DNA from 2 places in the Actinoplanes oblitus genome. Region 2 is predicted to be linked to the other one. Evidence: predicted binding sites of a transcription regulator. Region 2 holds the regulator's gene; the other holds the start of a gene.
What was found. Region 2 encodes HspR, which represses chaperone genes until heat shock. Its sites were predicted from a motif close to TTGAGTNNNNNNNACTCAA; they were not measured.
Positions count from the first base shown of each region.

Region 1: the regulator HspR is predicted to act here: its motif matches at 2,043-2,061, upstream of lon (endopeptidase La).

Region 1 covers NZ_CP126980.1:4,691,824-4,695,232, forward strand. Annotated here, with positions in the region: gene Actob_RS21060 (SDR family NAD(P)-dependent oxidoreductase) at 1-1, shown strand, start outside; gene Actob_RS21065 (hypothetical protein) at 1-558, shown strand, start outside; partial or broken gene Actob_RS21070 (IS5-like element IS4811 family transposase) at 692-844, shown strand; gene Actob_RS21075 (alpha/beta fold hydrolase) at 1,009-1,887, opposite strand; gene lon (endopeptidase La) at 2,135-3,409, shown strand, end outside.
Region 2 covers NZ_CP126980.1:97,917-101,325, reverse strand. Annotated here, with positions in the region: gene Actob_RS00455 (cation:proton antiporter) at 1-1,108, shown strand, start outside; gene Actob_RS00450 (hypothetical protein) at 1,295-1,741, shown strand; gene Actob_RS00445 (heat shock protein transcriptional repressor HspR) at 1,796-2,239, opposite strand; gene dnaJ (molecular chaperone DnaJ) at 2,260-3,409, opposite strand, start outside.

The DNA of each region.
Region 1 (3,409 bases), 4.6 Mb from region 2:
AACGCCCTGGTCACCGAACTCAAGACCCGAGCCCGCCTCGCCCTCAACGCCGCCCGCCGGGGCGACTCCAGCCTTCTCGGTCAGTTGCAGGCCCGCTTGGGGCCTGACCCGTTGCCGGTGACCGACTGGCGTCTACGGCACTGCCTGACCCTGGTCGCCAAGAACGCCGGCTTCGCCAGCTGGGACCAGGCGCGGAAAGTACTCGGCGGCGGCGCGCAGATCGGCGACGACCTGGGCACGTTCTGGCATGCGCCACGGTGCACCGGGCTGCTCAGCCACTGGTTTCCCAGCTATTTGCAGGCCAGGACGTTTCTCGCCGACAATGACACATTGGTGCTGTTGCCGTACCGCCGCCACTTCGTCCTCGCCGACCGTGAATACCTGCACGCCATCGGCGTACCCCCCGCCGCGGAACAATGGCGACACACGCGGCGCGACCTTGTCGCCGCCTACGGCACACCGCACTGGGTCGCGCTCGCCCAGCACCGCCTGCACGCTACCCGTAGGCCAGGCCCGTCATCGAGGGGCAAGGAAGGCGATATCGATAAGCCAGCCTGACGAATATCCGGATCCGCCGCAGATAACGCGCGCTCCGCTTCGGTCTCGACACGCACCGGGCCCGCCTACCGGCAGGGAGCGTAGCTGGCCTCGGTGACGGCAGCGGGTCGTCCGCGGCGACCAGGCCGGCTTCAAGGTGCTGCCCCGCCGGTGGATCGTCGAGCGGTCACTGTCCTGGCTGATGGGTGCACGGCGCAACGCCCGAGACTACGAACGCCTCCCGGAGCATTCCGAAGCCCACATCACCTGGGCAGACATCACCCTTATGACCCGCCGGATCACCCGTGCGGATGGTCGGCGGGCCGCCCTGCACAAGCTCGTTGCCGCCTGATCAGCCGGACATCCGAAGACGCGCGGATCGCAGCAGACCCGGACGCGAGCCGGCGTGCAAAGTCTCGGCCCCGGGCCGCCGAGCGTACGGACGGCCCTGCGTGACGCGCGTGGGCGGGTTCAATGGGGTGGCTTGCCGCGGGAAAGGAATTCGAGCACCGACTCGGCCACCGAGCCCGGCGCCTGCTCGGCCTGGTGGTGTCCGCTGTCGATCACGCGGTGCTGAAGTGGTTGGGCGAGCCACGGAGCCCAGATGGCGGCCGGATCGCCGTGGATGTCGAGGTCGTCGTCAGCGGATTCCAGGAGCAATGTCGGGCACATGACCTGCCGTCTGGCCACCCGGTCGGCGTCATCGTGCTCACGGTCAATGCCCAGGCCGGCCCGGTAGTCCTCGCACATTCCGTGGACGACCGCCGGATTGTGAAGGGCTTCCCAGAGATCAGCGTGATTACCGCTGCCCATCTCGGCGGGCTCGGGGGTCGAATACCACGCGTCCGGGTCGGCGCAGATCACGCGTTCGGCGGGCATGTCGGTCTGCCCGAGGAACCACCAGTGCCACCAGGTGCGGGCGAAGACGGCGTCCGTTCGCTCAAGGTGCTCAATGACGGGTAGCCCATCCATGACAACCAGGTGCGAAACCGCGTCCGGGTGGTCCATGGCCGCGCGAAACGCTACCAGAGCCCCACGATCGTGCCCGACCACAGCGAATCGGTCATGACCGAGGTGGGACATCAGTAGTACGACGTCGCGGGCCATCGCCCGCTTGCTCGACTGCGCATGGTCCGGCGCATCCTGCGGAAGCGTCGATCCACCGTATCCGCGCAGGTCGGGCGCCACGACGAGGTGGCTCTCAGCCAGTCTGGGAGCCACCTCGTGCCAGGTCGTATGGGTCCGGGGATGACCATGCAACAGGACTACCGGCGAGCCGGCACCTCCGTACCTGACTCGCAGTGTGACCTCACCCAGGTCCACGCGATCGAGACGGAATCGGTCAAACATCAGTCGGACGCTACCCGCCAGCCGGGCAGCCCGCATCCGCTCATCGGCCGCGCACCCAGCCGAGCCCGGGCGCTGACGCGGGCGTACGCCAATCGGGTTCTGATCCTGGGGTTTCGCCGACAGTGAACGCTGGAAGAGAGCGGGGATCTTTCTAGTTGAGCACGGCAGACTCAACTTTCGGAGGTGCCGGGTGACCAGCAAGCGACTCCCCGTATTGTTCCTAGAAGACATCGTTCTGCTTCCGGGCATGGTCGTCCCGATCGAACTCGACGAGGCCGCCCAGGCCGCCGTCGACGCGGCCCGCACCTCGGCCGGTTCGGAACTGCTCATCGCGCCGCGCCTGGAGGATCGGTACGCCTCGCACGGCGTGGTGGCCAGCGTCCGGCAGGTCGGCAAGTCCCGCGGCGGTGCCCCGGCCGCGGTGTTGCGGACCGGTGTGCGCGCCCGCATCGGCAGCGGCGTGACCGGTCCCGGCGCGGCGCTCTGGGTGGAGGCCGAACCGGTCGCGATCGGCGCGCCGAGTGAGCACGCCCGCGAGCTCGCCGCCGAATACAAGCAGCTGGTGGTCAACGTGCTGCAGCGCCGCGAGGCGTGGCAGGTGATCGAGTCGGTGAGCGCCATCGACGATCCCGGCGACCTGGCGGACACCGCCGGCTGGGCGCCCTACCTGTCCAACGACCGCAAACGCGAGCTGCTGGAGACACCCGATGTGGAGGCCCGGCTGCGGCTGCTGATCGAGTGGACCCGCGACTTCTTGACCGAGTCCGAGGTCAACGACACCATCGAGGCGGACGTCCGCGAGTCCGTCGAGAAGCGCAACCGCGAATACCTGCTCCGCGAGCAGCTCAAGGCGATCCGCAAGGAGCTCGGCGAGGGCGAACCGGACGGCAACGACGACTACCGGGCCCGGGTGGAGGCCGCCGAGTTGCCCGACGCGGTCCGCGAGGCGGCGCTGGGCGAGGTCGGCAAGCTGGAACGCGCCGGCGACCAGAACCCGGAGGCCGGCTGGATCCGGACCTGGCTGGACACGGTGCTCGATCTGCCGTGGACGGTGCGCACCACCGACACCACCGACCTCGGCGCGGCCCGCGCGGTCCTGGACGCCGACCACCACGGCCTGGACGAGGTCAAGGAGCGGATCGTCGAATACCTCGGGATCCGCGCCCGCCGCGAGGAGCGCGGCCTGTCCGTCGTCGGCGGCCGCGGCTCCGGCGCGGTGATCCTGCTGGCCGGCCCGCCCGGCGTCGGCAAGACCTCGCTCGGCGAGTCGGTCGCCCGGACCCTCGGCCGCAAGTTCGTCCGGGTCGCCCTCGGCGGCGTCCGCGACGAGGCGGAGATCCGCGGACACCGCCGGACCTACGTCGGCGCCCTGCCCGGCCGGATCGTGCGCGCCATCCGGGAGGCCGGCTCGATGAACCCGGTGGTGCTGCTCGACGAGGTGGACAAGGTCGGCAGCGACTACCGCGGCGACCCCGCGGCGGCACTGCTGGAGGTGCTCGACCCGGCGCAGAACCACACCTTC
Region 2 (3,409 bases):
GCTCTACCTGCTGGCCGGGCTGTTCTTCGGGCGCGGCGGGCTGGTCCCGCTCTCGGCCAGCGAGGACTTCATCGCGATCGGCGCCCAGATCGGGGTGATCCTGCTCCTGGTCATGCTGGGCTTGGAGTACTCGGCCGACGAGCTGGTCGGCAACCTGCGCTCGGCAGCACCGGCGGGTGTCCTCGACATGCTGCTCAACGCGCTGCCCGGGGCACTGTTCGCGGTCCTGCTGGGCTGGGATCTGAAGGCGGCGCTGGTGCTCGCCGGGATCACCTGGGTCTCGTCCTCCGGGGTGATCGCCAAGGTGCTCGGCGACCTGGGCCGGCTCGGCAACCGGGAGACCCCGGTGATCCTCTCGGTGCTGGTCATCGAGGACCTGGCGATGGCGTTCTACCTGCCGATCGCGACGGCGGTGCTGGCCGGGGTGGGCCTGCTGGGCGGGCTCAGTACGCTCGCCGTCGCGGTGGTCACGGTGATCGCGGTGCTGGTGGTGGCGATCCGGTACGGCGGCACGATCAGCCGGTTCATGTCGGTGAAGGACCCGGAGGCGCTGCTGCTCAGCGTTCTCGGGCTGACCCTGTTCGTGGCCGGGGTGGCCGCCGAGCTCAAGGTTTCCGAGGCGGTCGGCGCGTTCCTGGTCGGCATCGCGCTCTCCGGGCCGGTCGCGCACCACGCCACCGAGATGCTGTCGCCGCTGCGGGACCTGTTCGCGGCGGTGTTCTTCGTCTTCTTCGGGCTCTCCACCGACCCGGCCGACATGCCGCCGGTGCTGCTCCCGGCGCTGGGCCTGGCGGTGCTCACCATGCTGACCAAGGTGGCCACCGGGTATCTGGCCGCCCGGCGGGCCGGGATCGCGCTGCCCGGCCGGCTACGGGCCGGGCTGGCGCTCACCCCGCGCGGCGAGTTCTCGGTGGTGATCGCCGGACTCGCGGTCGCCTCCGGGGTGGAGCCGAAGCTCGCGCCGCTCGCCACCGCCTACGTGTTGATCACGGTGGTCTGCGGACCGATGCTGGCCCGGCTCGCCGACTATGCCTGGTTCAGGAACCTGATTCGCCGGCGGATGGCGGCGCGGCGGCCGACGACAAAACCCCTGCCCAGCGCCGAGTGAGCCGGGTAACAGGCGCCCCCGCCGAAAGTTACTGTCCAGTATCTGAATGTGAACTGTTGACACTTCCGTTCACTCGTTGATCGCGCTACCGTTGCGCCGCGACAACTCTGTGTATTGGGACGTTCGACACGCGCGACGGCGGATGTGACCCGGATCGCGCGCGAACGGATGAATGAGGCGGCGGCGTTGAGCGTGCGTGAGGCGACTTTCCTGGGGTTCCAGAACCCCGTCGATCCCAAGCCGGGTGAGATGGAGGCGTGGGCCTATCACCCCGAGTCGGTGCCGCTGAGCACGATGCCACGTGACTGGGATCTGCTGATCTCCGGCGACGTGCTCGGCCCGACGCTGTTCGAGCTGGCCATGGACCGGCAGTGCCCGGCCCGGCGGTTCGCGCAGCACTGCATGTACATCTACGCGGCGGACGGTGTCCGGCAGAATGCGAGCAACCAGCGCAGGCGGCGGCTCAAGAAATGGGTGGAGCGCGCCGAGGAGGTCGGCGACGAGCCGATGCAGATCTGGGCGCACAACACCCGGGTCCTGATGACCCGGCCGGAGCTGTTCGACCACCACGACTGGATGGAGGGCGGCCTGGTGCGCAACCCGCGCCGGCTCGGCCTTTTCAACCGGCGGTAATCAACAGGTAACTACGTGTCGTAACGGCGGCCCCTCATCTGGGGGCCGCCGTTGCTATCTGTCCGCGGGGCGGCGCGGACGCCAGACCACCAGTGCTGTGGAGTGGTTCTCCTGGCGGACCAGGTCACCGCGGCCCGCGTACGGGTTCATCGCCTCCAGCTGGGCGATCCGGGCGTAGGCGTCGGCCAGCTGCTGTTCGAGCTCGGCGACCCGCTGCTGCAGGTCGCCGGCCATCTGCTCGAGGCCGATGATCCGCTTGATGCCGGCCAGGTTGACCCCGTCCTCCTGGCTCAGCCGCTGCACCTCGCGGAGCAGCGCCACGTCTCGTTCGCTGTATCGCCGGCCGCCACCACCGGCACGACCCGGCTGCACCAGGCCGAGCCGGTCGTACTGGCGCAGCGTCTGTGGGTGCATCCCGGCCAGCCGGGCCGCCACGGAGATGATCAGGACCTTCGCGTCGGAGGCCTGTTCGACCGAGACGTGGATCTCCTCATACATGTGCCACCTCCGGAGGGTCTCTAGCCGGTCTTGCGCACGCGCGCTTCGAGCCGTTCCCGCCCCGCGGGCGGGGTGAGTTTCGCGAATTTCTCCAGCGCGTCCCGGGCCTCGCCGGTCACCCCGGACGGGATCTGCACCTCGACCGTGACGATCAGGTCGCCCGCCTGGCCCTCCTTGCGGACCACGCCCTTGCCCCGGGCCCGCAGCTTGCGGCCGCTCGGTGTACCGGCCGGCACTCGCAGCGTCACCGGGTTGTCCAGGGTGGGCACCCGCAGGTCGGTGCCGAGCACGGCCTCGGCCACGCTGATCGGGACGGTCAGCGTGAGGTCGTCGCCGCTGCGCCCGAACAGCTCGTCGGGACGCACCTTGACCTGCACGTACAGGTCACCGGCCGGGCCACCCCGATCGCCCGGCTCGCCCCGGCCGCTGAGCCGGATCCGCTGCCCGTCGGCGACACCGGCCGGGAAGCGCACGTTGATCGTCCGGGTCTTGGTCACGCCGCCGGTGCCACGACACTCCGGGCACTTCTCGTCGACGATGCTGCCCGAGCCCTGACACTCGCGGCACGGCTCGGAGAAGCTGAACGAGCCCTGGTTGCTGGAGACCAGGCCGGTACCGTGGCATTTCGCGCAGGAGCGCGGGATGGTGCCCGGCTTGGCCCCGGAGCCGCGGCAGGTGTCGCAGGCACCCGGGGTGCGCAGGGTCAGCGGCAGCGTGGTGCCCCGCACGGCCTGCGCGAAGTCCAGTGTCACCTCGGTCTCCACGTCGCGACCGCGCTGCGGGCCACGTCGCCCGGCCGGGCTGGCGCCACCGCCGCCGGAGAAGATCGAGCTGAAGATGTCGGAGAACCCGGTGCCGCCGAACCGGCGGTCCGCCCCGCCACCCGCCGCACCGGCCCCGGTGAAACCACCGAACAGGTCGGACGGGTCGAACTGGGCACCGCCACCGGGCCGGCCGGCGCCCCGGCGGAACGCACCGGAGCCGAACAGGGAGCGCATCTCGTCGTACTCTTTGCGCTTCTTGTCGTCGGCCAGCACGTCGTACGCCTCGGACGCGGCCTTGAACTTCTCCTCCGCCTCCTTGTTGTCGGGGTTGCGGTCGGGATGCAGGTCGCGGGCGAGTTTCCGGTACGCCTTCTTGATCTCGTCGGTTGAGGCGGACTTGTTCACG